2 regions of the Streptomyces sp. NPDC043427 genome follow, and region 2 is predicted to be linked to the other one. Evidence: predicted binding sites of a transcription regulator. Region 2 holds the regulator's gene; the other holds the start of a gene.

Region 1 (8,375 bases), on a different contig from region 2:
GAGCGGCCCTCCGGGGTGAGGTCGACCAGCCAGGCCCGGCCGTCGGCCGGGTCCGGCTCGCGGGTCACCAGGCCGAGCTCCTCCAGGGCGCGCAACTGGCGGGACATGGTCGCCTTGCCGACGCCGATGTAGCCGGCGAGTTCCGTGGCACGCTGGCGTCCGCACTCCTCCAGCCGGACGAGCAGCCCGTACGCGGCGGACTCCAGGTCCGGGTGGACCTCGCGGGCCATCTCACCCTGGCTGGCCCGGGCGCGCCGCAGCAGGACGGTCAGCTCCCGTTCCAGGGACAGGAACTCCTGGTCCACGTTCGCGTCCACGTTTGCGTCCTCGTGCACGTCAGCACCCCTGATCCGGTTTCCCGCTCTTCTGCAGAATCCTGCCGCGCCCAGGACCTGTCCGGGTCGCCGTCGCAGCTCCGTCAGTATTTCGCAGGAGTGGACCAATGGCGGCCTTCGGGCCCCTCGCGTGCCCGGGCGGGCATGGCAAAGCCCGGGTCTCCCTCACGGGGCCCGGGCCCTGCCTCATCCGGAGGCGTCCGTCACGCCGCCACCGGAACCTCCGGCGCCGCGCCGTTCGTGGCCGAGGCCAGCGCCAGCTCCAGGACCTGGCGGACGTCCGTGACGGTGTGGACGTCGAGCTTCTCCAGCACCTCGGCCGGGACGTCGTCCAGGTCGGGTTCGTTGCGCTTGGGGATGATCACGGTGGTGACCCCGGCCCGGTGCGCGGCGAGCAGCTTCTGCTTCACCCCACCGATGGGCAGGACCCGGCCGGTCAGCGAGACCTCACCGGTCATCGCCACGTCCGTACGGACCAGGCGGCCGGAGAGCAGCGAGGCCAGCGCGGTCGTCATCGTGATGCCGGCGCTCGGCCCGTCCTTCGGGACCGCGCCCGCCGGGAAGTGGATGTGCACGCCCCGGTCCTTCAGGTCACCGACCGGCAGCTCCAGCTCGGCGCCATGCGAGCGCAGGAAGCTCAGCGCGATCTGCGCCGACTCCTTCATCACGTCGCCCAGCTGGCCGGTCAGCGTCAGTCCCGCAGCTCCGGTCTCCGGGTCGGCCAGCGACGCCTCGACGTACAGCACGTCACCGCCCGCCCCGGTCACCGCGAGGCCCGTCGCCACGCCCGGCACCGAAGTCCGCCGCTCGGCCGGGTCCTGGGCGGACTCCGGCACATGGTGCGGCCGGCCGATCAGGGCGCGCAGGTCGTCGTCCGTGACGGTGAACGGCAGCTTCCGCTCGCCGAGTTCGTGCTGGGCCGCGACCTTGCGCAGCAGCCGCGCGATGGACCGCTCCAGGTTGCGCACGCCCGCCTCGCGCGTGTACTCGCCGGCCAGCTTGCGCAGCGCGCCCTCGTCGAGGGTCACCTCGTCCTTGTCCAGACCCGCCCGCTCCAACTGGCGCGGGAGCAGGTGGTCACGGGCGATGACGACCTTCTCGTCCTCGGTGTAGCCGTCGAGACGGACCAGCTCCATACGGTCGAGCAGGGCCTCCGGGATGGCCTCCAGGACATTGGCGGTGGCGAGGAAGACGACGTCGCTGAGGTCGAGTTCGACCTCCAGGTAGTGGTCGCGGAAGGTGTGGTTCTGCGCCGGGTCGAGGACCTCCAGCAGGGCCGCGGCCGGGTCGCCGCGGAAGTCGGAGCCGACCTTGTCGATCTCGTCGAGGAGCACGACCGGGTTCATGGACCCGGCCTCCTTGATCGCGCGCACGATCCGGCCGGGCAGCGCGCCGACGTACGTACGCCGGTGGCCGCGGATCTCGGCCTCGTCGCGGACGCCGCCGAGGGCGACGCGGACGAACTTGCGGCCCATGGCGTGGGCCACGCTTTCGCCGAGACTCGTCTTTCCGACGCCCGGCGGCCCCACGAGGGCCAGGACGGCACCGCCGCGCCGCCCTCCGACGACGCCGAGGCCGCGCTCGCCGCGCCGCTTGCGCACCGCCAGGTACTCGGTGATCCGCTCCTTCACGTCCTCCAGGCCCGCGTGCTCGGCGTCGAGGATCGCCTTCGCGCTCTGGATGTCGTACGCGGAAGCACTGTCATCGGTTCGCTCGTTCCAGGGCAGCTCCAGGACGGTGTCGAGCCAGGTGCGGATCCAGGAGCCCTCCGGGGACTGGTCGCTGGACCGCTCCAGCTTGTCGACCTCCTTGAGCGCGGCCTCGCGGACCTTCTCGGGCAGGTCGGCCGCCTCGACGCGGGCGCGGTAGTCGTCGGACTCCTCGCCGTCGCTCTCGCCGTTGAGTTCGCGCAGTTCCTTGCGTACGGCCTCCAGCTGGCGCCGCAGGAGGAACTCGCGCTGCTGCTTGTCGACGCCCTCCTGGACGTCCTTGGCGATGGTCTCGGCGACGTCCTGCTCGGCGAGGTGGTCGCGCAGTTGCTGGGTGGCGAGCTTGAGGCGGGTCACCGGGTCGGCGGTCTCGAGCAGTTCGACCTTCTGCTCGACGGTCAGGAAGGGCGAGTAACCGGAGTTGTCGGCGAGGGCGGAGACGCCGTCGATGGCCTGGACGCGGTCCACGACCTGCCAGGCGCCGCGCTTGCGCAGCCAGGCGGTGGCCAGGGCCTTGTACTCCTTGACGAGTTCGGCGACGTGGCCCGGCAGCGGCTCGGGCACGCTCTCGTCGATCCGCGTGCCCTCGACCCACAGCGCCGCACCCGGCCCGGTCGTCCCGGCACCGATGCGCACACGGCCTCGGCCGCGGATCAGGGCGCCCGGGTCACCGTCGGCCAGCCGTCCGACCTGCTCGACGGTGCCGAGGACGCCGGTGCTCGCGTAGGTCCCGTCGATGCGCGGAACCAGCAGCACCTTGGGCTTGCCGGGCTCCGAGCGGGCGGCGGCCTGGGCGGCCTCCACCGCGGCACGTACGTCGGCGTCGCTCAGGTCCAGCGGAACCACCATCCCCGGCAGCACGACCTCGTCGTCGAGCGGCAGCACGGGCAGGGTGAGCGGTGTGAACGGCGTGGACTCAGCAGCCATGATCTCCCCTTTGGCAGTCAAGTTGAGCTATGCCGACTCAATGCATGGCGCGCCCCGGATGTTCCCCAACCCTCGTTCGCTCTGAGCGATCACCTCTGCCGCGGGGGCCGACTCACCGCATAACGTCGCCACCGTAATAACCGAAATAGGCTAGTGGCCATTACACATGGGGTGGGCTGTGGACGGTGTCGTGCGGACGTGGGTGGACGGGTGGGTCGTGTCGCGCGGGGCCGCCCCGCCGGTGCGCGAGCCCTGGGGGTTCACCGTCGACGTGGGGCAGGCGGAGCACGTGTCGCGCCACGTCCTCGACGCCATGAACGACGCCGTCGAGGAGGAGACGGTTTGCAAGGTGGCCGAGGCGGTGACCGGTGCCGGGGTATGGCTGAAGGTGTTCCAGGATCCGTCGATCGTCGTGGACTGGCTGGGCACGGGCTGGTGGGTCGATCCCGAGCCCGGGTACCTGATGACGGTCCCCCTGGCGGACGCCGCCGGGGATGTGCCGGTCCCCGACGGCTACCGGCTGCGCACCTGGTCGCGCGGCGGTGTGACCCGTGTCCTGGTCGCCGCCGACGACGGTTCTCTCGCCGCGCGCGGCCAGGTCGCGCCGACCGGCGCCACCGCGGTCGTCGATCAGATCGAAACCGTCCCCGCCCACCGCCGCCGCGGCCTCGGCGGCCTCGTCGTACGCGCGTTGCAGCGCGTAGCGGTCGAACAGGGCGCGGAGACCGGCGTGCTGGCGGGGACTCCGGCGGGGCGAGCGCTGTACGAGAGCCTGGGCTGGCAGACGGTGGCACCGCTGACGAGCGCGAAGTTCACGGGGCGACCGGAAGGGCTTGACTGAGGGCGCGGCCCCGCTGCCACCGTCGTACCACCGGCCATGTGGCGATGCCGATGCCCAGGGAGATCAGGTGGCCCCAGTTCGTCATCGGGTCCGTTAGGGCGATCACGTCCAGGACGAGCGTCCAGCCGACCGCGGCCAGAAGGGGCCACCGCAGCCACGGCGTGAGCAGGCCGGCGAGGGCGCCGACGCCCGTGGCGACGCCGAAGCTGATGCCGTAGTCGAGGCGATGCAGGGAGCTGTCGGGCAGGTGGCCGGCCAGCACCGCGAGGCCCACCGGGACCTCGGTGGCGAGGGTGGCCAGGACGTGCCCCAGCAGGAACACACCGGCCGTGCGCGCACCGCCGATCCGCCGCTCCAGGCCGGTCAGGACCAGCAGGAACCCGATCGCGTACGGCGAGAGGAACCCGCCCGCGATCCACAACGCGCTCCCCACCAGCACCAGCACCGGCGTCCGCACCAGATGCGCCACATCCGTACTGGACCCCTGGTGCAGGGCGTACACGAGCGCGGGACCGGCATGTTCGGCGACGAACGAGGTGACGACGAGGACGGCGGCGTAGGCGAAGGTGAACGGGGTGCCGGTGGGAGTCGGCAACAGGCGCCACGGACGCGGGACACGACGGACGCGGACGCGCGGCACCTCGGACGGGACGACGACGGCCGTGCGACTCGTGTCGGTGGCGGAAGCCGGGACGGTGGGGGAAGCCATGACGGTGGCGGAAGCCGGGACGGTGGGGGAAGCCATGACGGTGGCGGAAGCCGGGTCGGTGGCGGAAGCCGGGACTGGCGCGGAGGCCGTGACGGTCGCGGGGGCTGCCACGGACCCGGCGTCCGCCGGCCCGCGCTGGCTCGGTATGCCGTCCAGCAAAGGCGAGGGCGCGGGCGCCGGCGAGGCCGGCGCGTCGGCCCGCGCGGTGTGCTCCGCCCGCACAGTCCGTTCCAAGGTGAGGCGCTCCTTCCGTATCGCCCCACCACCCTTCGCGCCGCACCGACCACCTGTCTGTGACCGACGCCACCCGGACGCCGATTCACAGCGAGTTCCCAGCCCACGCTCACCAGCGTCTTAATTCCTGCAACGGTCCGTCACACCGGTGCCAGGATGAGCACATGCCCACCGCTCACGACATTCCCGAAGTGCTGGACCGCCGTGAGGGCGCCTACGGCGAGGTCGTACTGCGCCGTCACGGCGAGCTGCTCCAGATCATCGCCAACGGCTGTTTCCTCATGGACACCTCCGACGGCCGCTCGGAGCGTTTGCTCGTCGACGCCGCCCTGGACGCCCTGGACGGGCGGGCCGCACCGCACGTCCTGATCGGCGGCCTCGGCGTCGGCTTCTCCCTCGCCCACGCCGCCGCCGACCCCCGCTGGGGACGGATCACGGTCGTCGAGCGTGAGCCCGCCGTCATCGACTGGCACCGCTCCGGCCCCCTGTCCGCACTGTCCCGCGACGCACTCGCCGACCCGCGCACGGAGATCGTCGAAGCGGACCTGCTCGATTTCGTCAATGAGAGATGCGACACGTACGACGCGCTGTGCCTGGACATCGACAACGGGCCCGACTGGACCGTCACCGACGGCAACCACGGGCTGTACGGTCCGGCCGGACTGGCAAGCTGCGCAAGGATGTTGAGACCGGGCGGGGTACTCGCGGTGTGGTCGGCACAGCCGTCGCCGGATTTCGAGGGAACCTTGGGGAATGCCGGGTTCCAACAGGTGCGTACCGAAGAGATCCCGGTTGCCCGAGGCGTTCCCGACGTCGTGCACGTTGCTGTAAGACCTGGATAGCAAAGGCGTGGTGCCTCCCCGTACGCTGCTCCCCTGACGCAGATCATTCAAGCGTCAATCGCAACCATGCGCAGACCGAGGAACCACCCCACTGGTTCCGGAAAGCACACTCAGGGGCGGGCGATGGAGCAGACACACACCTCCCACAACGGCGCGACCACGGCGACTCCGGGCGCTCAGCGGCGAGTCCTGGTGGTCGAGGACGACCCGACGATCGTCGACGCCATCGCAGCCCGACTGCGCGCCGAGGGATTCCTCGTGCAAACGGCGGGCGACGGTCCGGCGGCCGTCGACACCGCAGAGGCCTGGCAGCCCGATCTGCTGATCCTCGACATCATGCTGCCCGGCTTCGACGGTCTGGAGGTCTGCCGTCGTGTGCAGGCCGCCCGTCCGGTGCCGGTGATGATGCTCACCGCGCGCGACGACGAGACCGACATGCTGGTCGGGCTCGGGGTCGGCGCCGACGACTACATGACCAAGCCCTTCTCGATGCGGGAGCTGGCCGCGCGCGTGCACGTCCTGCTGCGCCGCGTGGAGCGGGCCGCGCTCGCCGCGACCACTCCGCGCAGCGGCATCCTGCGGCTCGGCGAGCTGGAGATCGACCACGCGCAGCGCCGGGTCAGGGTGCGCTCGGAGGACGTGCACCTCACGCCCACCGAGTTCGACCTGCTGGTCTGCCTGGCCAACACCCCGCGCGCGGTGCTGTCCCGTGAGCAGCTCCTCGCGGAGGTGTGGGACTGGGCGGACGCCTCCGGCACCCGCACGGTGGACAGCCACATCAAGGCGCTGCGCCGGAAGATCGGCGCCGAGCGCATCCGTACGGTCCACGGCGTGGGTTACGCGCTGGAGACCCCGACTCCATGAGCGAAGGGCGGTCGGCCGCACGGAGGAGCCCCGGGGAGCCCTGGGGCGGCGTACGCCCGTTCTCGATCAAGACCAAGCTGGGCGCGCTGGTCGTCATCTCGGTGCTGATCACCACCGGTCTGTCGATGATCGCGGTGCACACCAAGACGGAACTGCGCTTCATCACGGTCTTCTCGATGATCGCCACACTGCTCATTACGCAGTTCGTGGCGCATTCGCTCACCGCCCCGCTGGACGAGATGAACACGGTCGCCCGGTCCATCTCGCACGGCGACTACACACGCCGGGTGCAGGAGAACCGCTGGGACGAGCTGGGTGACCTGGCCCAGACGATCAATATGATGGCCGACGAGCTGGAGGCCCAGGACCGCCAGCGCAAGGAACTCGTGGCCAACGTCTCGCACGAGCTGCGCACGCCCATCGCGGGTCTGCGCGCCGTCCTGGAGAACGTCGTGGACGGCATCGCCGAGGCCGACCCCGAGACCATGCGCACGGCCCTGAAGCAGACCGAGCGACTGGGACGTCTCGTGGAGACGCTCCTCGATCTCTCCCGCCTCGACAACGGCGTCGTGCCGCTGCGCAAGCGGCGTTTCGAGGTGTGGCCCTACCTCTCGGGCGTGCTGAAGGAGGCCAACATGGTCGCCTCCGCGCGCGCGACGATGGGCTCGGGCGGCAGTCACACCCGTACCGACGTCCATCTGCACCTGGACGTCTCCCCGCCGGAGTTGACCGCGCACGCCGACCCGGAGCGCATCCACCAGGTGGTCGCCAACCTGATCGACAACGCGGTCAAGCACAGCCCGCCGCACGGCCGCGTGACGGTCAAGGCGCGGCGCGGGCCGCAGCCGGAGTCCTTGGCCATCGAAGTCCTGGACGAGGGCCCCGGCATTCCCAGGTCGGAGTGGCACCGCGTGTTCGAGCGGTTCAACCGAGGTGCGGTGCGCCGGCCGCACGGGCCGGGCAGCGACGGCGGTACGGGGCTCGGTCTGGCCATCGCCCGCTGGGCCGTGGATCTGCACGGGGGACGGATCGGAGTGGCTGAATCCGAGCGAGGTTGCCGGATTCTTATCACTCTTCCGGGAGAGACATCCGTGCCAAGTTGACGTAAAGTCCGAACCGGAGTCCCAAGATCCACCACTGTCCGCGCTGACGGACACGTGTGATCAGGGCCCAGGTCTGCGCGCTGCGCGCGCACGGCCCTCATCTCCGCATCCCTGTGCGGCACTTCTGAAGCGGAACCACGCTTGTTTCCCGCCATTTCCAGCCCCGAAACACACTTCGTAATGTGACTTACGCGACGATGAACGGGCCCGACCTGACCTTCACCGTGTTGGGGGCGTAGCCTTTATTCCCGCTGTCCATCACCTTGTGAAGCGGAAGAGGGCGGTTGCCGCCGTGTCGCCACAGTCCCCCAGTAACTCGAGCATCTCGACCGACGCAGACCAAGCGGGCAAGAACCCCGCTGCCGCGTTCGGTCCGAACGAGTGGCTCGTCGACGAGATCTATCAGCAGTACCTCCAGGACCCGAATTCGGTCGACCGCGCCTGGTGGGACTTCTTCGCCGACTACAAGCCGGGCGCCGCGGGCGCCCCGGCTCCGGCGGGCACTGCGGCCGCGGGGGCCGCAGAGACCACCACGGCCCCGGCGGCACCCGCCGCCCCGGCCGCCGCTGCTCCGGCGCCTCCCGCCGCCGCTCCGGCCCCCGCGGCCCCGAAGCCCGCGGCCGCCGCTCCGGCTCCCGCCCAGGCCGCCGCCCCGGCACCGGCTCCCGCGAAGCCCGCGGCCGCCAAGCCGAAGGCCGCGCCGGCCGCCGAGCCGGCCGCGCCCGCGGAGGGTCCCGAGTTCGTGACGCTGCGCGGCCCGTCCGCCGCGGTCGCGAAGAACATGAACGCCTCCCTGGAACTGCCCACGGCC
Region 2 (8,375 bases):
GGGGTGGGTGGGCGCGCAGGCGCTGTGGTGGGTGGCGGGCGTGACGCCGGTGGTCGTACTGGGGTTGACGAGGGTGCCGGTGGGGCACGCGCGTGTGCGGCGGCCGGTCGGGCCGACGCGGATGTCGGCGCGGATGTCATCGCAGGCGCAGGTGTCGCCGCAGGTCAGGCCGCGGTTGCGTGTAAGGAACGGATAAGACTTGAGTCGGCGCGACTCAGGTCTGTTGACCGCACCGGGGCCGTCATGCACACTTGAGTCCGTTCCACTCAAGTCAGCTGGAGGAAGATCACCATGGCACGTGCGGTCGGCATCGACCTGGGCACGACTAACTCCGTCGTCAGCGTTCTGGAGGGCGGCGAGCCCACCGTCATCACCAACGCCGAGGGTGCCAGGACCACGCCGTCCGTCGTCGCCTTCGCCAAGAACGGCGAGGTGCTGGTCGGCGAGGTGGCCAAGCGCCAGGCGGTCACCAACGTGGACCGGACCATCCGCTCGGTGAAGCGTCACATGGGCACCGACTGGAAGATCGAGCTCGACGGGAAGCCCTTCAACCCGCAGCAGATCTCCGCCTTCATCCTGCAGAAGCTGAAGCGGGACGCCGAGTCCTACCTGGGCGAGAAGGTGACCGACGCGGTCATCACCGTCCCGGCGTACTTCAACGACTCCGAGCGCCAGGCGACCAAGGAAGCCGGTGAGATCGCCGGTCTCAACGTCCTCCGTATCGTCAACGAGCCCACCGCGGCCGCGCTCGCGTACGGCCTCGACAAGGACGACCAGACGATCCTCGTCTTCGACCTCGGTGGCGGCACCTTCGACGTGTCCCTCCTGGAGATCGGCGACGGCGTCGTCGAGGTGAAGGCCACCAACGGTGACAACCACCTCGGTGGTGACGACTGGGACCAGCGCGTCGTCGACTACCTGGTCAAGCAGTTCGCCAGCGGCCACGGCGTGGACCTCGGCAAGGACAAGATGGCCCTCCAGCGCCTCCGTGAGGCCGCCGAGAAGGCCAAGATCGAGCTGTCCTCCTCCACCGAGACCTCGATCAACCTGCCGTACATCACCGCGTCCGCCGAGGGCCCGCTGCACCTGGACGAGAAGCTCACGCGCGCCCAGTTCCAGCAGCTGACGGCCGACCTGCTGGAGCGCTGCAAGACGCCGTTCCACAACGTCATCAAGGACGCCGGCATCTCCATCAACGAGATCGACCACGTCGTCCTCGTCGGTGGCTCCACCCGTATGCCCGCCGTCGCCGAGCTCGTCAAGGAGCTGACCGGCGGCAAGGAGGCCAACAAGGGCGTGAACCCGGACGAGGTCGTCGCCATCGGCGCCTCGCTCCAGGCCGGTGTCCTCAAGGGTGAGGTCAAGGACGTCCTGCTGCTCGACGTCACCCCGCTGTCCCTCGGTATCGAGACCAAGGGCGGCATCATGACCAAGCTGATCGAGCGCAACACCACGATCCCGACGAAGCGCTCCGAGATCTTCACGACGGCCGAGGACAACCAGCCGTCCGTGCAGATCCAGGTCTACCAGGGCGAGCGCGAGATCGCGGCCTACAACAAGAAGCTCGGCATGTTCGAGCTGACCGGTCTGCCGCCGGCGCCCCGTGGCGTCCCGCAGATCGAGGTGTCCTTCGACATCGACGCCAACGGCATCATGCACGTCACGGCGAAGGACCTCGGCACCGGCAAGGAGCAGAAGATGACCGTCACCGGCGGCTCCTCGCTGCCGAAGGACGAGGTCAACCGGATGCGTGAAGAGGCCGAGAAGTACGCGGAGGAGGACCACGCCCGCCGCGAGGCCGCCGAGGCCCGCAACCAGGGCGAGCAGCTCGTCTACCAGACCGAGAAGTTCCTCAAGGACAACGAGGACAAGGTCCCGGCCGACATCAAGGCCGAGGTCGAGGAGGCCGTCGGCGAGCTGAAGGAGAAGCTCAAGGGCGGCGAGGGTGCCGAGGGCGACAACACCGCCGACATCCGCACCGCCACGGAGAAGGTCGCGGCCGTCTCCCAGAAGCTGGGCCAGGCGATGTACGCCGACGCGCAGGCTTCGCAGGCCGCGGGCGGTCCGGAAGGCGCCGCCGCCGGTGGTGCCAAGGCCGACGACGACGTCGTCGACGCCGAGATCGTGGACGACGAGCGCAAGGACGGTGCCGCGTGACGGAGGAGACCCCGGGCTTCGAGGAGAAGCCCGACGTCCCCTCCGGCGCCACCCCTGAAGACGCCGAGCCGAAGGCCGCCGCTTCCGAGGAGGGGGCGGCCCCGGCCGGGGACGCGAACCAGACAGCCGGGCTGGTGGCCCAGCTGGACCAGGTGCGTACTGCGCTCGGTGAGCGCACCGCGGACCTCCAGCGACTCCAGGCCGAGTACCAGAACTACCGCCGCCGGGTCGACCGCGACCGGATCGCGGTCAAGGAGATCGCCATCGCGAACCTCCTGACCGAGCTCCTGCCCGTGCTCGACGACATCGGCCGCGCGCGGGAGCACGGCGAACTCGTCGGCGGCTTCAAGTCCGTGGGCGAGTCGCTCGAGACCGTCGCGGCGAAGCTGGGCCTGCAGCAGTTCGGCAAGGAGGGCGAGCCCTTCGACCCGACGATCCACGAGGCGTTGATGCACAGCTACGCGCCGGACGTCACCGAGACGACGTGCGTGGCGATTCTGCAGCCCGGGTACCGCATCGGTGAGCGCACCATCCGCCCCGCGCGGGTGGCCGTGGCCGAGCCGCAGCCGGGGGCCCAGACGGTCAAGGCCGAGGAGTCCGACGAGAAGGCGGCCGGCGACGACAAGGACAACGGTGGCCCGGACGAGGGCTGACGTTGAACTGACGAGACACTCGATCAGGAAGGAGGGGCGTCGAGGATGAGCACCAAGGACTTCATCGAGAAGGACTACTACAAGGTCCTCGGCGTCCCCAAGGACGCCACCGAGGCCGAGATCAAGAAGGCGTACCGCAAGCTCGCCCGCGAGTACCACCCGGACGCCAACAAGGGAAACGTCAAAGCTGAGGAGCGCTTCAAGGAGATCTCCGAGGCCAACGACATCCTCGGTGACCCCAAGAAGCGCAAGGAGTACGACGAGGCGCGCGCCCTCTTCGGCAACGGCGGGTTCCGCCCGGGGCCGGGCGCGGGCGGCGGCTCGTTCAACTTCGACCTGGGCGACCTCTTCGGAGGCGGCGCCCAGGGCGGGGGTTCCGGAGGCTTCGGCGGCGGAATCGGTGACGTCTTCGGGGGCCTGTTCAACCGCGGCGGCACCACGGGCACGGGCACGCGGACACAGCCGCGGCGCGGCCAGGACATCGAGTCCGAGGTCACCCTCAGCTTCACCGAGGCGATCGAGGGCGCGACGGTCCCGCTGCGGATGTCCTCGCAGTCACCGTGCAAGGCCTGCTCGGGCACCGGCGACAAGAACGGCACACCGCGCGTGTGCCCGACCTGCGTCGGCACCGGGCAGGTGGCGCGCGGTTCGGGCGGCGGTTTCTCCCTGACCGACCCGTGCCCCGACTGCAAGGGCCGCGGCCTGATCGCCGAGCACCCCTGCATGGACTGCAAGGGCAGCGGCCGCGCCAAGTCGTCCCGCACGATGCAGGTCCGTATCCCCGCGGGCGTCACGGACGGCCAGCGCATCCGCCTGCGCGGCAAGGGCGCACCTGGCGAGCGGGGCGGCCCGGCCGGCGACCTGTACGTCGTCGTCCATGTCAGCTCCCACCCGGTGTTCGGCCGCAAGGACGACAACCTCACGGTGACCGTCCCGGTGACGTTCGCGGAGGCCGCCCTCGGCGGCGAGGTCCGCGTGCCGACCCTCGGCGGTCCGCCCGTCACCCTGAAGCTGCCGCCCGGCACGCCCAACGGCCGCACCATGCGCGCCCGGGGCAAGGGCGCGGTCCGCAAGGACGGCACCCGCGGCGACCTTCTGGTCACCGTCGAGGTGAGTGTTCCGAAGGACGTGGCGGGGAAGGCTCGTGACGCACTCGAGGCGTATCGCGAGGCGACCGCGGGCGAGGACCCGCGGGCGGAGCTGTTCGAGGCGGCGAAGGGAGCCTGAGCGTGATGGACGGCCGTCGGCGTAACCCGTATGAACTGACCGAGGAGACCCCGGTCTACGTCATCTCGGTGGCGGCCCAGCTCTCCGGCCTGCACCCGCAGACGCTGCGCCAGTACGACCGCTTGGGCCTGGTCTCCCCGGACCGCACCCCGGGCCGGGGCCGCCGCTACTCGGCCCGCGACATCGAACTGCTGCGCACTGTCCAGCAGTTGTCGCAGGACGAGGGCATCAACCTGGCCGGGATCAAGCGCATCATCGAACTGGAGAACCAGGTCGCCGCGCTGCAGGCGCGGGTGGCCGAACTCCAGTCCGCCCTGGACGGCGCGGCGGCGGCGATGCAGCAGCGGGAGGCGGCGGTGCATGCCTCCTACCGTCGGGACCTGGTGCCGTACCAGGAGGTGCAGCAGACCAGCGCGTTGGTGGTGTGGCGGCCGAAGCGGCAGCAGGCCGACTGAGGCGTGTGCCTGCACGTGGAGGGGCCCGGAGTTTCGTCTCCGGGCCCCTTTCGTGTGCCGGAGGAGGCGACGGTGCGCGGAAGGGGCTGGTGGAACGCCAAAGGCAGAGCCGAATGGAAGCGCACCTACGCCGCGCGGTCACCGCGCTCGGCAGGTCGACGCCAGACTGAGGCGAGGGCCCTCGCGCCCCAGTCACTCGCAAGGGTGTCGCCGCGTGCCTTTTTGTCATCGGTGAGGCGATCACCGGGCCCAAGCGGAGCTAGGGTCTTTCGTTTGGATCAGGCCGGATCAGGGAGCGGGGTCCGGTGCCGTGCATCGCAAGGCGGAGGAGGGCGGCAGGGCGGAGCCCTGCCGACCGACGACAACGCGGCCAGGCGCGGTGCCGGGGCCCGCGAGCCCGGCCTGATCCAAACGAGAGGCCCTAACCCCCGGCGCAGGGTGCTCAGCCCAACTGTTCCGTCGTCCCGTCCGGGTGGATCAGGAGGCGGATCGCGCCGCCGTAGCGGTTGTCGTTGATGGTGGCCGGGGTGGGGCCACCGAGTTGCTGGGCGCGCTGTTGGAGGATCGAGAGGATGACGTCCTGGATGTCGCCGTAGGGCGGGGCAGTAACCGGGACGCCGTCGATGAGGCCGGCGTTGGGGGAGAAGACGTGGACCTGGGCGTCGAGTTCGGCGCCGGATGCAGCGGGGGACGGGGTCGCTTCGGGCATTGGGGTTTCCTTCCGGCTCAGGCGCTCTTCGCCTCGTCCTGCTCGGGCAGGGTGGGCAGGTCGCGGTCGGCGGCGTCGGGGGTGCGGGCGTACGTGCCGCGGGCCAGGCGCTGAAGGCGGCCCGACTTCACCAGGGCGGACAGGACGTTGCTGATCGTCTTCGACGGGTCGCCGTAGACGCCGGGTGGCAGCGCGCGCAGGACGTCGCGGGCGGAGAACGGGCCGGGGAAGGTCGCCACGGCGGCCTCCACGGCGGCGCGGATGCTGGGGGCGGCGGCACGGCGGCCGGATACGGTCGCGGAACCCGTGCCCGAGGTCGTGGTCCCGGCGGGCGCCGGGTGCGGCAGGTGGGCGCGGATGCCGTGCAGGGCGGTGCGGATCGCCTCCAGGTGGGCCTCGTCCCCGTCGCCGGAGGTCGCGGCCAGCATGGCGGCCACCTTTTCTATGTTGGCGAGGGAGGCGGCGAGTTCGCGCAGCAGCGGCTCCACGAAGTCGCGACGGAGCGCGGCGACCGGGTCCGTCGTGGCGAGGTCGAGGGAGACGGACCCGGTCAGGGCGGCGAGCTGGGGCGTGTCGGTGCTCTCCGGTCCCACGGCACAGTCCGGGAGCAGTGACTCGACGGATGTCCGCACGGCGTGGACCTCGCGCACCGTCTCGGAGGTGACATCGCCGCCGGGCACGCTCATCAGCATGGTGACGAGCTGTTCCAGGCTGGTGAGCGCGGGCAGCGCGGAGCGGACCAGCGGACCGAGCAGGGCCTGGCGTACGGCCTGGGCGGGATCCTCGTACGAGAAGGCGATCCGCTGCCCGGACTCGGCCGCTGCCATGTCCTCGCTCCTGCTTGCCGTCGGCCCGTGCGTCGGGGAGAACGCCGGGGGCTGTCTGTGGGTCGGCTGCGTGCCGGTGTGCTCGTGCAACTGTGCCGGTGCGTCGGGCATGATTTGCTGCAACGCCCTTTGCTGCTGGGCGAGTTGGTCCTGACGCAGATCGAACGCGTCGAGGATCTGCTCCAGTTCGGGCAGGCCGTGTTCGCCGGTGTGGCGCAGGATCGTTTCGCCGGTACGGTCGCCGGCGCGGGAGCGCAGGCGGGTCAGGCGGCGGGAGGTTCCGCCGAAGCCATCCGCAGAGCGGGTCGGCAGGTCGCCGTTGGCGTCGCCGATGCCGAGCGTGCGGCGGATCCAGCGCCGGTCCTCCTGCGTGGTCGCGGCCGCGTAGCCGGACGGCTCGGCGTGGGCTACGGCGTCCTGGAGGCACTCCGCCCACAGGGGACAGGAAGCGCACAGGTCGCGGGCGGTGCGTTGCAGGACGAGGTGCTGGCGGCGGTGCTCCCGTTGTTCCGGTGAGGGGTCCGTCGCGTCCGTCGTGGTGTCCGCGCTCTCCAGCAGCGGGTGCTGGAAGACGTCCGGTCGGCGCCGGCAGGGCAGGGCGGCGTCAGGTAGGTGCGCCCCCCGTACCGGCCCGCGCGACGAGCGCGCGAGCAGCGCCGTATGGCTTGCCATACGCATGTCTGTTGTCCCCCGTGGTGATCCTTGATCGCCGGGGACTTTAAAGCAATTCGTCAACCTCGTGCAACGCATCTGCAAAGGGCGTGCCGTTCCGACACATTGACGCGACCAAACATTCACATCGGCCTCAGCTGTCCACCGGTCTTGCGTTCTTGCGCCGGAGCAGGCGGCCGAGGAGAGGCGACATCCGGCCAACCGTGGCTTCCAGGCCTCCGCCGCGCAGGGCCAACACCCCGACCACACCGAGGAATCCGACCGGCACGCCCGCCTCCGGGACGAACATCCCGACGGCCGAGGCAATGACGAGGATCACATCCGCCAGGACGACGGTGACGCCGCGCCGGCCCGGGTGGTCCTTCACCATCCAGGCACCGAGGAGGGCCATGCCGGCGAGGGCCCAGTAGCCGAAGGCGGCCGTCCCGCTCACCGCCGTGCCCGAGTTCCAGCGGGCCGCGTCGCCCACCGCCGAGAAGTAGCCGGTGAACGCGGCGGCGAGGATGCTCGATCCGAGAGCCAGCAGCAACTGCGCCCTGCGCCGCAGCAGCCAGACGACCGCGCCGAGGACGAGCAGCGCACAGACGGTGAGGAAGGACGAGCCGCTCCGGGAGGCGAGGGTGACCAGGGTGTAGGCGGCGGCGAGACCGAAGACGACGCGGGGGAGCAGGCGGACGGCCCACGTGTCGTTCTCGTCCTGGCGGAGGAGGCGACGCAGGGGGCTGCCGGCAGCGGGCCGGGGGACGTGCTGCCGGTCGCGCTGCTGTACGCGGTCCGGCGGGGTGCGGTGTGTGCGGCTCATGGGCGGGTCACACTCCCAGGCCGGAGTCGTTCGACTTCTCGGGGGCGGGCGGCGCCTGCGTGGGTGGTGCCGGAGTGTTCTCGGGGCCCGGCGTCACGACGTTCTTCGCCTCGACGTTCACGCCGGGCAGGTAGACACCGTGGGTGCTGACCGCGGTGGCCGCGGCCTGAACCGGGGACGCGGGCTGCCGCGACTCCGCTCCGGTGTTGACGGTGACGCCGGGCAGGAAGACGCCGTGCGTGCTGACCGGGGGAGCGGAGATCTCCGGCGCCTGCCGCTCCTCGACCGCCGCAGCCTCGACACCCTGTTCGGCCTGGAGGGACAGGACCTCCTCCGTGAGCAACCGGGCGTCGGCCTCACGGCCGTCCAGGTGAGCGACGCGGGCGCAGGCCTCGAGGATCGCGACGCGTTGCGCCTCGGGGGTGGTCAGGGACTTCAGCGTCTTGAGGTCGACGTAGCCGGCCTCGGCGACCTGGGCGCGCCGCGGATCGGCGTCCTCGTAGGACAGGTGGTGGACCTGCGCGCGGACGCGGTCCTCGGACAGCAGGGCCCGTGTCTCCGGCGGGAGGCCTTCGAGATCCGCCTCCGACGGCGGGTACATGAAGTGGATGTTGTCGAGGCCCGTTCCGGTGCGGAGCTCGGGCAGTTCCGTCTGGTACGCCACCGACCAGGGGGCGAGACCCCGGGCGAAGAGGACGGCTTCGCCCTGCGTGGCCTTCGCGTACTCCTGGGAGAGAGCGGACCAGGCCTTGCCGGCGAGGGCGTTGCCCTCCTTCTCGTCCAGCTCCAGTGCGTCGTGCACGGCCTTGTCCCACAGGTGGAGGGCGCTCAGTTCCTTGCCGCCCCGGGTGCCCTCCAGGAAGCGCGTGCTCC

The links. The regulator HspR, encoded in region 2, represses chaperone genes until heat shock. The targets are predictions, from matches to a motif close to TTGAGNNNNNNNNNCTCAA.
Region 1: lon (endopeptidase La) is a predicted target of HspR. The motif match lies at 2,994-3,012, and genes of this name have one in related genera.

What each region holds. Positions count from the first base shown of each region.
Region 1 covers NZ_JBWKCC010000002.1:87,180-95,554, forward strand. Annotated here, with positions in the region: gene AC067M_RS04255 (MarR family winged helix-turn-helix transcriptional regulator) at 1-335, opposite strand, end outside; gene lon (endopeptidase La) at 539-2,971, opposite strand; gene AC067M_RS04265 (GNAT family N-acetyltransferase) at 3,138-3,812, shown strand; gene AC067M_RS04270 (rhomboid-like protein) at 3,784-4,755, opposite strand; gene AC067M_RS04275 (spermidine synthase family protein) at 4,920-5,597, shown strand; gene AC067M_RS04280 (response regulator transcription factor) at 5,721-6,461, shown strand; gene AC067M_RS04285 (HAMP domain-containing sensor histidine kinase) at 6,458-7,564, shown strand; gene AC067M_RS04290 (multifunctional oxoglutarate decarboxylase/oxoglutarate dehydrogenase thiamine pyrophosphate-binding subunit/dihydrolipoyllysine-residue succinyltransferase subunit) at 7,857-8,375, shown strand, end outside.
Region 2 covers NZ_JBWKCC010000017.1:184,732-193,106, forward strand. Annotated here, with positions in the region: gene AC067M_RS26090 (MraY family glycosyltransferase) at 1-196, shown strand, start outside; gene dnaK (molecular chaperone DnaK) at 292-2,157, shown strand; gene grpE (nucleotide exchange factor GrpE) at 2,154-2,810, shown strand; gene dnaJ (molecular chaperone DnaJ) at 2,856-4,037, shown strand; gene AC067M_RS26110 (heat shock protein transcriptional repressor HspR) at 4,043-4,492, shown strand; gene AC067M_RS26115 (hypothetical protein) at 4,935-5,201, opposite strand; gene AC067M_RS26120 (WhiB family transcriptional regulator) at 5,219-6,706, opposite strand; gene AC067M_RS26125 (hypothetical protein) at 6,834-7,502, opposite strand; gene AC067M_RS26130 (hypothetical protein) at 7,510-8,375, opposite strand, start outside.